DNA from 4 places in the Chryseobacterium sp. FW101-FHT12H09 genome. Region 1 is predicted to be linked to each of the others. Evidence: riboswitches for the same ligand, from Rfam matches in the RefSeq annotation. Region 1 holds a riboswitch; each other region holds the start of a gene.

Region 1 (3,152 bases):
AAAGTGGAGATAAAAATTGATGGATCAAATAACCATGTGCCCCATGAATTTCTATGATGTCAAAACCAGCTTTAACAGCTCTTCTTGCAGCAGTCTTAAAATTTTGAACCTGTTCTTTAATTTCTTCAACAGTTAAAACATGTGGAATTCTTTCAGTCGGATGATAAGGAATTGGACTTGGAGCAAGAGTTTCCCATCCTTCCTCCATGGGAATCTGAATATTATTCCAGGTAGATCCTTTTCTTCCAGCATGCGCCAGCTGGATTCCAATCTTACTTTCAGAATTTGAATGAATGAATTCTACAATTTTCTGAAGCTTGGCCGCCTGTTCGTCATTCCAGATACCCATACATTTATTGGTAATTCTTCCACGAGGTTCAACACCCGTTGCTTCAACCATTACTAATCCTGTTCCTCCTTGGGATCTACTTCCATAGTGGACAAAATGAAAGTCATTTGCTAATCCGTTTTCACACGAATACATACACATGGGAGACATTACCCAACGGTTTTTCAGTTCAACATTTCTAAACTGTATTGGAGTATATAACATCTTTATCTATTTTGGATTTTAATATTAAATGACGGAATAAAATTGGCTTGCCTACGTGCTGAAAAAGAACTAATTTTATCCCCCCTTTTTAGGCTCCAATATATGAAAAAAGACATACAGATCGGCTATGAATACTTTAAAAATAGTAGCGAACTGAACGATATAGAAAAAAAACTTTTCGAAAGAGCGAAACTAGCTCGTGAAAATGCTTATGCCCCTTATTCTGAGTTTTTTGTTGGCTGTTCCATTTTGCTGGAAAACGGTGAAATTTTCTCTGGAAACAATCAGGAAAATGCAGCCTTTCCTTCAGGACTTTGTGCTGAGAGAACAGCTTTATTCTGGGTTGGTGCTAACTTTCCGGATCAAAAGATCAAAAAGATCTTTATCGTGGGCGGACCTAAAGAATTTTCTGAAAAGAATCCTCCTATCCCTCCATGTGGAGCGTGCAGACAAAGTTTAATGGAGTACGAAACAAAGCAAAATGAAAATATTGATCTTTATTTCTCAAGCATGAATGATGAGATTGTAAAAGTTCATTCCATTAAAGATCTACTACCTTTCTATTTTGATGCTACGTTTTTATAATCACTAAGAGTAAAATCATGAAAGTTTAAATTTGCTTATCAATATCATTTAATAACAGAATATTTCGTGATTTCTGATTTAAAAAAACACATTTTAATAGATAAAATTGGCGTTTCTTTTTAAAAACTTATCTTTGCAAAAATTTTGGTTTTCAAGCTATTGAAAATAATAGGGAATTGGGTGGAAAACCCAAACTGTCCCCGCAACTGTAAATCGCAACTATCATATTCTATAACAAACCACTGTGCAAACGGGAAGGTATAGAAAAGCGAAAGTCAGGAGACCTGCCAAAATGATAATATCAAAAATATATTGCTTTCGGAGGAAAAGTAAAATAGTATGAAAAAAACTTTAGTACTACTTTTATCGTCATCTGCCTATTTTTTTTGTCTGGGACAGGAGAAAGCAATTGACACCGTGTATATTTTTGACAACCAAATGAATAAAGTAAAGCTTTTTCATAAGGTAAATACGATTACTCCACAAGATGTGGAAAAAAACTCCACCAATCTTTCAGAGCTTCTACGTTTCCAGTCCAGCGTTTACATTAAAGAAAATGGCCGTGGTGCTGTATCTTCGCCTTCATTTAGGGGAACAACTGCACAACAGACTGCTTTTGTATGGAATGGGATTAATATTAACTCCATATTTCTTGGACAAGGAGACATTAATAATATCCCTTTATTCGGATATGATCAGATTGGAATAAAAGCAGGTGGTGGAAGTGTCATTTATGGAAGTGGTGCTATTGGAGGAAGCATTCATCTCAATAACAATTTAGGCTTTAATGATGGCTTCAAAGCATCTTTATATTCTGAGGCAGGTTCTTTTAACACCTTTAATAATTTTGCTCAAGCTGCCTATAGCAATGATAAGTTCAGTTTTAAAGTTTCGGGAAATCACTCGATCAGTCAGAATGATTATGAAGTTGAAGAGAAAAATTACCTAAACAGAAACGGGAAATATTACAATACAACATTTAATGTTGGTATATCATACAAAATTGCCAATCATCAAACCCTTTCGTGGCAAAGTCAGTTTTTTGATTCCGCTCAAAACTATCCCATTTTTGTCGAAAATGGGAACAGAACAAGATATGAGACACAAAGTACCAGAAGCTTACTTTCTTGGGACATCAATAAAAGTAAATTTTCGAATAGCCTAAAAGCAGCTTATACAGAAGAAAACTTTCAATATTTCGGCAATTATAACGCTCCAAAAACAAGTGGATCTACAGGAAAGAATTACATTTTTAAAAATGATTTTAACTATTTCATTGTTCCAAAACTGAATTTTAATGTAATTACTGAATTTCAGGTGAATAAAGGAGAAGGATATCAGCCCGTCATCCCAGGTATAAAAACAGAGGGAATTGGAAATGTAAGTAGAAATGTGGGATCTGTGGCTGGATTATTACGCTATTTCCCAACGAAAGATCTGCGTTTTGAGGCTGGAGTAAAAAAAGATTTTGTTGAAAATATAAATGCACCTCTGCTTTATTCATTATCCGGAAAATGGGATCCTCTACAATGGTACAGCGTAGGTTTGAATATATCCAAAAACTTCAGATTTCCCACTTTCAATGAGCTGTATTGGAATCCCGGGGGAAACCTTGATTTAAAACCAGAAACATCATTCCAGATAGATATGGATCATGATTTTAAATTTGGTGCGTTTAAACTTACATTAAGCCCATATTATCTTAATATTTCAGACAATATTGTTTGGCTTCCTACAGAATACGGTTATTGGTCTCCTGTAAATATCAACAAGGTGGAATCTTATGGTTTAGAATCTCAGATTACATTTGATAAAAAATTCAATGAACACCATTTCAGATTCAATGTTGGATATACCTTTGCCAAATCAATTAACAAAGAAACTAAGAACCAGATGGTATATGTCCCACTTCATAAAGTTTTTGGAAATTTTGATTATCAGTACGATTTCTTAAAATTTTATGTTCAGGGTTTATTTAACGGTCTTACATATACCACAACCGATGAAAAAAGAG
Region 2 (3,152 bases), on a different contig from region 1:
CCTGCCAGTTGATGGTTCTTTGGGTTTCTTCTTTAAGCAATTGATCATACTTCTGAGCCGTCAGATCTCCTTTTTTGAATTGGGCTCTCCAGCTTCTTACTTCTTTTGTTTGTGGGAAAGATCCGATCGTTGTCGTTGGGAATAAAGGAAGCTCTAATGCATTTTGTTGCGCTTCTTTTCTTACATTAAACGGACTGTTTCTCTGTGCATCATTCTCTGTTGTTACCGCAACGCGGTTTTTAACATCTTGATTATGAATTAAGGTTGAAACTTTACGGTTTTCAATGGCTTGTTTATTTTCAGCCAACTCCTGTAGTGTGCTATAATCTGGATTTTCTGAGGCTAATTTTTTCAAAGTAACAATTTCAGAAACCTTCTGTTTGGCAAAAGCCATCCATTGCTTGATTTCAGGAGATAATATCTTTTCGTTTTTCTCCAGGTCAAGATCGAAAGGAGAATGGAGTAGTGAGCATGAAGGAGCAATGAAAACTCTTTCAGAACCTAATGCGGTTATGGCTTTCTTGATAAAAGCCAGAGACTGGTTGAAATCATTTTTCCAGATATTTCTTCCGTCAACAACTCCCAATGACAGAATCAACGTTTCAGGAATGGCAGTAAGAACTTCATCCAACTGTTCCGGAGCGCGTACCAGGTCGATGTGTAAAGCATCAATTGGTAGAGTAGTCGCTAGTGAAAGATTATCTTTTAATCCATCAAAATAGGTGGTAACGATGAATTTAAGATTCGGGAATTGTTCTGTGATCTGAGTATAAACAGATTGGTAAACTTCTTTTGCTTTTTGATCAAGATCTAAAGCTAGAAACGGTTCATCAAACTGGATCCATTCAGCACCATTATTTTCTAACTCTTTTAAAATTTCAGTATAAACAGGAAGCAAGTTCTGAACCAGATCTAGTTTGTCAAAGCCATCTTCTTTTTCCTTTCCTAATAGTAAATACGTAACCAATCCAATGATAACAGGTTTTGCACTGATCCCTGCTTCTTTAGCTTCAATAAATTCATTGACGATCTTATTGGAGAATAATCTGAATTGTTGATCTTTCTGAAATTCAGGAACGATATAATGGTAATTGGTGTCAAACCATTTTGTCATTTCCATCGCCGTAATATCTAAACCTTCTTTCTGATGACCTCTTGCCATCGCAAAATACAGATCAATCTCATTTGAAGTAATGTCCTGATAACGGGCAGGAATAGCACCAACTGACAGGGTCATATCCAATACCTGATCGTAGAATGAAAAATCATTCGATGGAATAAGATCGATTCCGGCATCCTGTTGTAATTTCCAGTTTTGTTTTCTGATGGTTTTTCCAACCTCTAAAAGTTCCTGTAATGTTGTTTTGCCCGACCAATATTGCTCGCAGGCTTTTTTGAGTTCTCTGTTGCTACCAATTCGCGGGTAACCTAGGATGTGTGTTTGCATTTTCTTTTAAACTTTTAATTAAATTTTAGTTTTTAAAAGTTCTTTTAGAATGCTTCGTAATACGATCGGGAAAGAGTTTTCAGCAATAGAGAAGATACAATATGGACGTAGTTTTCCCATTTGGGATAGAGGTTGGGGAGTAACTTTTTAGACTTTTATTTTTAACGCAAAGTTCATCTATAATTCTCCATATTTAAGAAGGCAAAGGAGAAATCAATTTCATTGATTTTGAAGAAGCATGCGTTTTATCCATAAGCTTCATCAGCGACAGCGTCGCATCTCTTTGCTCCTTAAAACTAAGGAATCTTTATAATAAATCTTTGCGTTTAAACTCAAATAAATTCCAAATTTAAACAACTCAATACGTTCAAAAGTATCATCTGTATGACCAAAAGCTTCAAACCGCGAAAGCATTGTCAATTCGGAAAAGGCAGGTCTCCTGACTTGTAACAGTTTTGTCATCCTTCCCGCTTCTGGCAGTGGATCTGCAAGGACAAAAACCTTTGGTGTGTTACTTACAGTTGCGCGACAGTTCGTGATTTTCACACGATTCCCTATTAATTTACGTTAAGTAAAACCTTTTCCGTTTGATGAAGTATGTTAAAGAACAAAATAGGGTGTAAAGGTATTGAATAAAGTGATTTTATTGGTATTGTTTTAAATATTAGGAATAAAATTTTGTTTTAATTTAATTTTAAAGTTATTTATTCTGTAAATTTGAAAAAATCAATCGAAAAAAGAATATTATCCTGTGGAAAGACTCGACGATAAGGATCTTCAACTATTAAGAATCCTGCAAAAGAATGCTAAACTGACGGTTAAAGAATTGGCCAAAGAAATAAACCTTTCTCCATCACCAGTTTTTGAACGGGTAAAAAGACTGGAACAGGAAGGCTATATCAAACATTACGCTGCGGTTTTGGAAGCTGAAAAACTGAATCGTGGTTTTACCGTTTTCTGTCAGGTGAAATTAAAGATCCACGATCGGTCGGTAGGAAATGAATTTGTGAAAGAAATTGTACAAATTGAAGAAGTAGCAGAATGCTACAATATTTCAGGAGATTTCGATTTCCTGCTTAAAGTTCAGGTAAGGGATATGAAACATTACCAGGATTTTGTATTCAACAAATTAGGATCTGTAGATTCCATAGGAAGTACCCACAGTACTTTTGTGATGGCTGAGGTAAAGAACAATCATGGAGTTACAATATAAACAATCAGAGCTTCAATATTACTTTTTTGCTCTTATCCTACTCAACGAAACAGACGTTATCCCCAGATAGGATGCAATATAATATTGCGGAACGCGGCGGAAAATTTCCGGTGCTTGTTTAAGTAATTCGGCATATCTTTCTTCGGCACTGTCCTTTATCCGCGAAATAAAAAGTTTCTGATATTTAAGCAGACGCTCTTGCAAATAACTGTAATAGAATTCTTTAATATGCGGATTAAGCTCCATCTTTTGCCTGAACTCTTCAATAGAAGTACTGTAAACAACAGAAGGCTCTATCATTTCGATATTATAAATACTTGGTGAATTGTAAAATAAACTTTCCCATGATGAGATAAGGTTACCTTCAAATAAAAACTGGAAAGTAATTTCCTTACCATCATTATTAAGCCAGCCTCTGGCTACTCCTTTTTCAAGATAGTAGAATTTACGGGCCATTTTACCTTCTTCCGTTAATAAAGTTTTAGGAGCAAG
Region 3 (3,152 bases), on a different contig from region 1:
GCAATACGAAATGGGAATGAAAGCAGTTATGGTGGTCCATCCTATGATGTATATGTCTACAATTCTACAAAAAAACAATTCGTTATCAGTGATGAATTAACTACTCTTGCTTTTGAAAATCTGGGAATGTTTCAAACAGATCCTAAAAGAAAGAGATTAATTACATTTTCTAAATCCGGGTGTTGCTGGCATTTAACAACAGAGTATCAGGTAATTCCGAAAAAAGGACTAGATAAAGTTTACGAGCTGGAAGAAGATGCAATGGGTGGTGAAGAATTCGTAAAAGTAACAAAGCGACAAAAGATCAATAACAAGTGGATCGTAAAATCAAAAAAATATCCGATCAAACAGTACTATAAAGAAGATTAAAATGAAAATACAAAAAGAGATCGATTTTATTTTAGCAGTAGATGCTTTAAAAAATGTGCAGAGAAGAAATTATAATGCAGATGATTCAAGACGGGAAAATACTGCTGAACACTCTTGGCAGATAATAATACTGGCACAGGTACTTTTTCCATATGCTAAAAACAGGACAGATATCGATTTGTTAAGAGTTATAAGGATGCTTTCTATCCATGATCTGGTAGAAATTGAAGCTGGTGATACATTCTTATTTGATGAGAAAGCAATGGTTGGCAAATTTGAAAGAGAGAAATTATCAGCTCAGAATATTTTTGGAATTTTAGATGAACCTTTACGTTCAGAGTTTTTCAATCTATGGTTGGAGTTTGAAGAAGAGCAGACTGCGGATGCTATTTTTGCCTGTGCAATAGACCGTATTATGCCATTTATTCTTAACTCACATACTTCGGGGAAAAGCTGGACCGAAGCAAAAGTAACCGAGAGTCAAATCAGAAATATGCTGGAAAATGCAATAAGCAGAGCTTCTGATGAAATGGGTGAAGCTTTCCAGCTTCTGCTTAATAGAAGTTTAGAGACCGAAAAAGTTTTAAAATAAAGAAAACGCAAGTCAATTTGACTTGCGTTTCTCATCTAATTATAGTATTTGAACAGGCTTTTTAAATTCATCGATAGCCACAAAAGTAAAGTCTCCCACAATAGCTCTTTCTCTTTCATAAGAATACATTTGTTCCGTGTAGATCTCTACATTTACTTTCATACTTGTTGTTCCAACATGAGAAACCGTTCCTATCAGCTCGACAATAGTTCCGGCAGGAATAGGTTTCTTAAAGTCAATTTTGTCGCTGCTTACAGTTACCACTCTTTTTCTTGCAAAACGTGTAGCAGTAATAAATGCCACTTCATCCATCAATTGCATCGCTGTACCTCCAAAAAGAGTATCATAATGATTGGTTGTGTTAGGGAAAACCGCTTTAAAGATTCTGGTTTCGGATGCTTGAATTCTTTCTTCTGTAGTCATATTTCATTATTAAATTAAAGCGAAATGAAATATATTGAAGCAAACAGAATAATAACAGGAAAGGTGAAATTCCTGAAACAATCCATCAGATCAATAAACTTCAAGCCGCGAAAGTTTCTTGTTTATAGAAAGTGGCAGGTCTCCTGACTTGTAACATCCTTATCCCTTCCCATGCTTTTGCACAGTGGTTTATTATAAAGACTTTAGTTACTTACAGTTGCGCGACAGTTCGTGATTTTCACACGATTCCCTATTAATCTGTGATTAAACAGAACCAATTCCTGTGATGAATAAGCGTTAAAACTTTTTCAATGACAAAAATAAGGATAATACAGAGAAGTATAATGAATTATTCAGGATTTTTAAAAATAATCTGGTGAGCAACCTTTCCCTGTCTGATCGTCCAGAGCGTGGTATATCTGTTTTCCCCGGAACCGTTGATCATATAAAGAAAAATGTTATCATTGTCAATAGCAGCAACACTAATGTTATTGAAATCCATAGTCGGCTGGAACATATTTTTAATAGCTTCTCTTACAAAAACGGAACCTCTTCCAACCTGTTGTACACGGATAGACTTGATTTCTGTCATCCCTTCAGGAAGTTCTTTACTGATACCCCAAGGTTTTACTTTATCAATAGTAAGGATTGTTCCATCCGCATCTTTTTCCTGTTTCCTATAACTGGCATTGGAAGGATAGACATCAATGATAACCTTATTTCTTTGGGCAGTAGGTATTTTAGGATTGTTATTGTCAGTGAAAATAAGGGATCTTCCGTTTTTGGATTTGGACGGTGTGTATTGAGGAAGCTGATCAATAAAAGCTACACGTTCTTTATTCACCATACCTTCTTTGTCAAGATTCTCATATCTCACAAAAGGTTTTTCAGTGTCTTGCTTTTCGGGATATTTGATCCATAACCATTCCGTTTCTCCCGGAGCCGGTTTTACATAAAGAAAGACGTCCCCTTTACGCATTCTGATCTTATCAACAATTTTTCTATAATTATCCTTGGCAACCCTAACATTCGCGTAACCCTCTTCAGCCTTTACCACTCCAAAAGGAATTTTTTGCTGGCCTTTTACAAAAGCTAATGAGAATAAACTGATGGCTGATAAATAGACTGCTTTATTTACGGAAATCATTATGAAAAATTTTTGATGCATCAAATATATAAATTAAATACTTTTCGGAAGATAATTATATAACTCTAAATCCTTAATATTAGTTATTGGTTTTAGATGACCTGTAAAAAGGTTGAACTTTGTTTGAAATATTTAAAAAGACGGTTCAATATGCAGGACATTATCTTCTAATCCTATTAAAATCCAAAGTATAAAAATCGTTCAATAAAATTTTATCCAGCACGAACCCAGGATCTTTATAAATGTTCTTTTTATCAGCTTCTTCTATCAGAAAATTATTGGTTTCAATGATATTTTCGGTCTGTTCCTTCGCTTTTTTGTTTGCAACTATAAAGAATATAGATTTGAATCCCTTACCTGCAGGAAACATAGGGCCATCGCTGCTGATTCCTTTGTTTTCGGAAATTTTAGCATTTTCAAAAAGGGTTTTTCTGCCTTGTCCTTTTGAATCATCCATCAATAATAAGTCTTGATGTTTACTCACAAAGTCCCGTGGAAAAAGAAAGCTTAAAAATGGACTGGAGATTAGTTTACTAAAGAAAATACTTCCAAAAAATCTGGGTTCTGTTTCGGGATAAAACATGAAAACTTTCACATAAGTTAAATCTGCCCAGTTGTATG
Region 4 (3,152 bases), on a different contig from region 1:
CTGATTTGTAAATTCAGGTTTTAGAAAAGCATTTCCAATTACCGTATAATACAGATCATTGAAAGTAGGCATCCTGAAAATTCTCTTGTAAAAAGCTCTTATGGTTATCTCCTTAGAATTAAAAGGCTGATAGGACAGAAATGCCGCTGGTGTCCATTCTGTTTTATCCGGAGATTTAGAATTTTTCTCAACTTCTTCACTTACAAAAGTACCCAGAACACTTCCTAAAAATTTGAACCGCCGCCACTGGTAAGTCGTCGCAAAAGCCATTAATGTAGTATAACGGGTAGGGTAGGAAAAATTAAACAAATTGGCATCCAGATTATTATACTGAAAATCTACACTCGCACTTATATCCCAGTTGGATGTTATAGAATACATATTGGATGAAGAAACATATACTTCACGCTGGATATAACTGTTGCGAACAGGAAAAGCCGCTTCTGTAGAAACTGTATCTGCATAAAAAGTATAATCGTAAGCAAATTTTGCTCTAAGCTGTGTTTCAAATTTTGGAAATAGTTTTTTCCTTAAACTGGCTTGAACAAAGTAGCTTTCATCCCGTAATCTTTGTCCCCGTGCACCAAAACGATTATTAACAATCGCTGCCGGAATTCCACGATCAGACAGATAACCATATCCTCTCACACTCCAGTTTCCATCTTTTAAATCCCCATGAAGACTTGTTTCAAACCTTTTTGATTTAATATCAGAATCAAATCTTTTGGCAATTGTATCATTGGCAATTTCTCCATCAGGATATTTCTTTCTATATCTAAATTTATAAACTCCGTCACTTTGTATAAATTCAGAGCTGAAGCTTGCCGATATTTTCTCAGATATTTTTTGTTCTAACCGAAATGAAGGATTAAATAAATCAATGGAACTGTTTTTAAATCTTACGACAAGATTGGTTTTTTTATTTCCTTTAAAAGTTGGGATTTTTGGCTGCAGATAAATGGAACCCGAAGAACCAAAATCTTTTGCAGGCTGAAAAATTTCACTTTTCTGCCCGTTATAAAGAGAGATTTCTTCAAGATCATCAAGAGAAAATCGCCCTAAATCCACAATCCCATTTTGAGCATTTCCCAACTGGATACCATCATAGAAAACACCAACATGCTGGCTTCCCATGCTACGGATATTGATGGTTTTCAGACCTCCGATCCCGCCATAGTCCTTAATTTGAATCCCCGCAAAATACCGGAGAGCATCTGCTACGGAATGGCTGTTAAGTCTCTCTAATTGTTCTCCCGATATTACCTGTGCCGGAAGGATCTCTTTAAAGGTCTTTTTCTGAATATGTACAGGAACAATGACCTGTTCTTTAATAGTATCCCTCGACTGAGAAAAGAAAAGCTGAGCGAATAGCACAAGAATTGTGATAATCGTTTTATTCGTTTTATAAAAAGTAAATTTTGGTTCCATTAGCTCATTGAGAATAATTTTAATGCTAATGGATATAAGAAAGCAGCAATGATATTGTACAGCTATAACTGCACAGAATCATTGTTGTCCTAAGCTTTATTCCACGAAAGCATCAAACTTTAATCTTTCCGGCAGGTCTTCTGACTTACTCTATTTTTGAAATCCTTCCCATTAAAAAACAGTGGATATATGCTTCAAAAACTTTTGTAGAGCTTACAGCAGCGGGTCTGTTCCGGATTTACACCGGATTCCCTTTTAAGAGCTTTTTATGGCTCACCAGAATCCGGCAAAGATAGAAAATTCTGCTTAGAAACAATACGCAATCTAACAAAATGACAATCAACCACATATAAGCTAACATTCCGTTACTATTGCAACGGAATGTTGTGTGTCATTCTGAACACAGACTGTAAGTCGGCGAACGGAGTTCGGAAGTGGGGTGAAGAATCCCGATTAAGATTTACTTTATTCATTCATTAGATTGTGATTATAGAGATTGCTCCTTTGTCGGAATGACATTCCGGAGAGAACACAGAAGCTTAAAAAAAATCCTCTAAAGCATAACGCTCTAGAGGATTCGCTAAAAAAAATACATGATTATGAATATTGTACTATTCCTAATCACTCACAAAAATGAACAAAAATTATTTCCAAAAATTCCATACTTTGCCATCAAACATGGCAAAAGTCTTACTTCTTACGTCATAGCATATCGTTCCCGGATATGGACTTGGCATTGTCTCTACATTAGAGACATGGGGAAGGATCAATGCTTTAGTATCGGATTCCAGAACCAACGCTCCTCCTGTAGCAGCAGAAGTCGCGGCGCCTATGATCATACTGTTTACAGAGGCTGCCTGCGGGGTGGATGTGTTAAAAGTAACCACAGCAGTATCGCCGGGATCACTGAAGTTTACCACTCCCGAACTGGTAACACCCTGTATCATCTTGTTATACATTCGTATCGTTCCTGCAGAAGGAGTGGAGTTTGCCTCTGTTAATACCGGAAGGATGATCCCTTTGTTTTTTCCCGTAGGAAAATCCAGGATTCCGCTCCCTCTTATCGTTTCCGTTTCTACACCCATCTGAGCTCCGGCAATACCTGCTATACACAATGCCACTATAGATAAGGTTTTCTTTATATTGCTTATGCTGTATATATTTTTCATTATTCTGCTTTTTTGTTGATTGATCTTTCCGCAGACCGATTAGTCATTACACGATTTTTCAATACATTTCCATGAGGTTCCGTTGTATAAACTGAAACAGTTTTTAGAGGTATCATAGATCAGCATTCCTGCTACAGGATCGGTGATCTTACCGGGAACTGTTCTTGTAATTACCAGCCCGTTGAAGCCTGACTCCAGTGCGATAAAACCATTAGGAATCTTAGCCGGCCAATCCTTTTGCAAAGAACTGTACCCTGACATACCCATCTTTGTAAAAGCGGTAGGAGTCGCCGTAGAGGCTGGCTTCGTACAGGTAGTTACCACGCATACTCCTGTAATAGTGAATGTGCTTGGAGGTGAATCACATCTATTTACCGTATCTCTATAACTAACCGTATACACTCCTGCCTTGCTTACGCTGGTAGGGTCGGCTACTTCAGCTCCCGTACTGTCCCGCCATATCAGGACCAGGTTATGGGGATTAGGATTTAAAGGCACCACAAAGCTGTTTAAGTTAACCGATCCACTTCCGCAAGGAACAGAAGTCTGCCTAAG

The links. A riboswitch is a leader RNA that binds a small molecule or an ion and turns the genes downstream of it on or off. The one in region 1 is predicted to bind cobalamin.
Region 2: linked by a shared signal. The riboswitch ahead of metE (5-methyltetrahydropteroyltriglutamate--homocysteine S-methyltransferase) and the one ahead of AC3WRL_RS03615 (TonB-dependent receptor plug domain-containing protein) in region 1 are both predicted to bind cobalamin.
Region 3: linked by a shared signal. The riboswitch ahead of AC3WRL_RS15085 (acyl-CoA thioesterase) and the one ahead of AC3WRL_RS03615 (TonB-dependent receptor plug domain-containing protein) in region 1 are both predicted to bind cobalamin.
Region 4: linked by a shared signal. The riboswitch ahead of AC3WRL_RS09415 (TonB-dependent receptor plug domain-containing protein) and the one ahead of AC3WRL_RS03615 (TonB-dependent receptor plug domain-containing protein) in region 1 are both predicted to bind cobalamin.

Annotation. Positions count from the first base shown of each region.
Region 1 is NZ_JBYTCP010000001.1:799,697-802,848, forward strand. Features, by position in the region: gene namA (NADPH dehydrogenase NamA) at 1-553, opposite strand, end outside; gene AC3WRL_RS03610 (cytidine deaminase) at 656-1,138, shown strand; cobalamin riboswitch at 1,267-1,444, shown strand; gene AC3WRL_RS03615 (TonB-dependent receptor plug domain-containing protein) at 1,478-3,152, shown strand, end outside.
Region 2 is NZ_JBYTCP010000003.1:303,298-306,449, reverse strand. Features, by position in the region: gene metE (5-methyltetrahydropteroyltriglutamate--homocysteine S-methyltransferase) at 1-1,447, opposite strand, end outside; cobalamin riboswitch at 1,860-2,044, opposite strand; gene AC3WRL_RS12135 (Lrp/AsnC family transcriptional regulator) at 2,199-2,660, shown strand; gene AC3WRL_RS12130 (Crp/Fnr family transcriptional regulator) at 2,679-3,152, opposite strand, start outside.
Region 3 is NZ_JBYTCP010000003.1:946,006-949,157, reverse strand. Features, by position in the region: gene AC3WRL_RS15095 (XAC2610-related protein) at 1-369, shown strand, start outside; gene AC3WRL_RS15090 (HD domain-containing protein) at 371-961, shown strand; gene AC3WRL_RS15085 (acyl-CoA thioesterase) at 1,001-1,384, opposite strand; cobalamin riboswitch at 1,501-1,678, opposite strand; gene AC3WRL_RS15080 (hypothetical protein) at 1,734-2,531, opposite strand; gene AC3WRL_RS15075 (hypothetical protein) at 2,692-3,152, opposite strand, start outside.
Region 4 is NZ_JBYTCP010000002.1:806,185-809,336, reverse strand. Features, by position in the region: gene AC3WRL_RS09415 (TonB-dependent receptor plug domain-containing protein) at 1-1,428, opposite strand, end outside; cobalamin riboswitch at 1,542-1,724, opposite strand; gene AC3WRL_RS09410 (hypothetical protein) at 2,073-2,597, opposite strand; gene AC3WRL_RS09405 (hypothetical protein) at 2,637-3,152, opposite strand, start outside.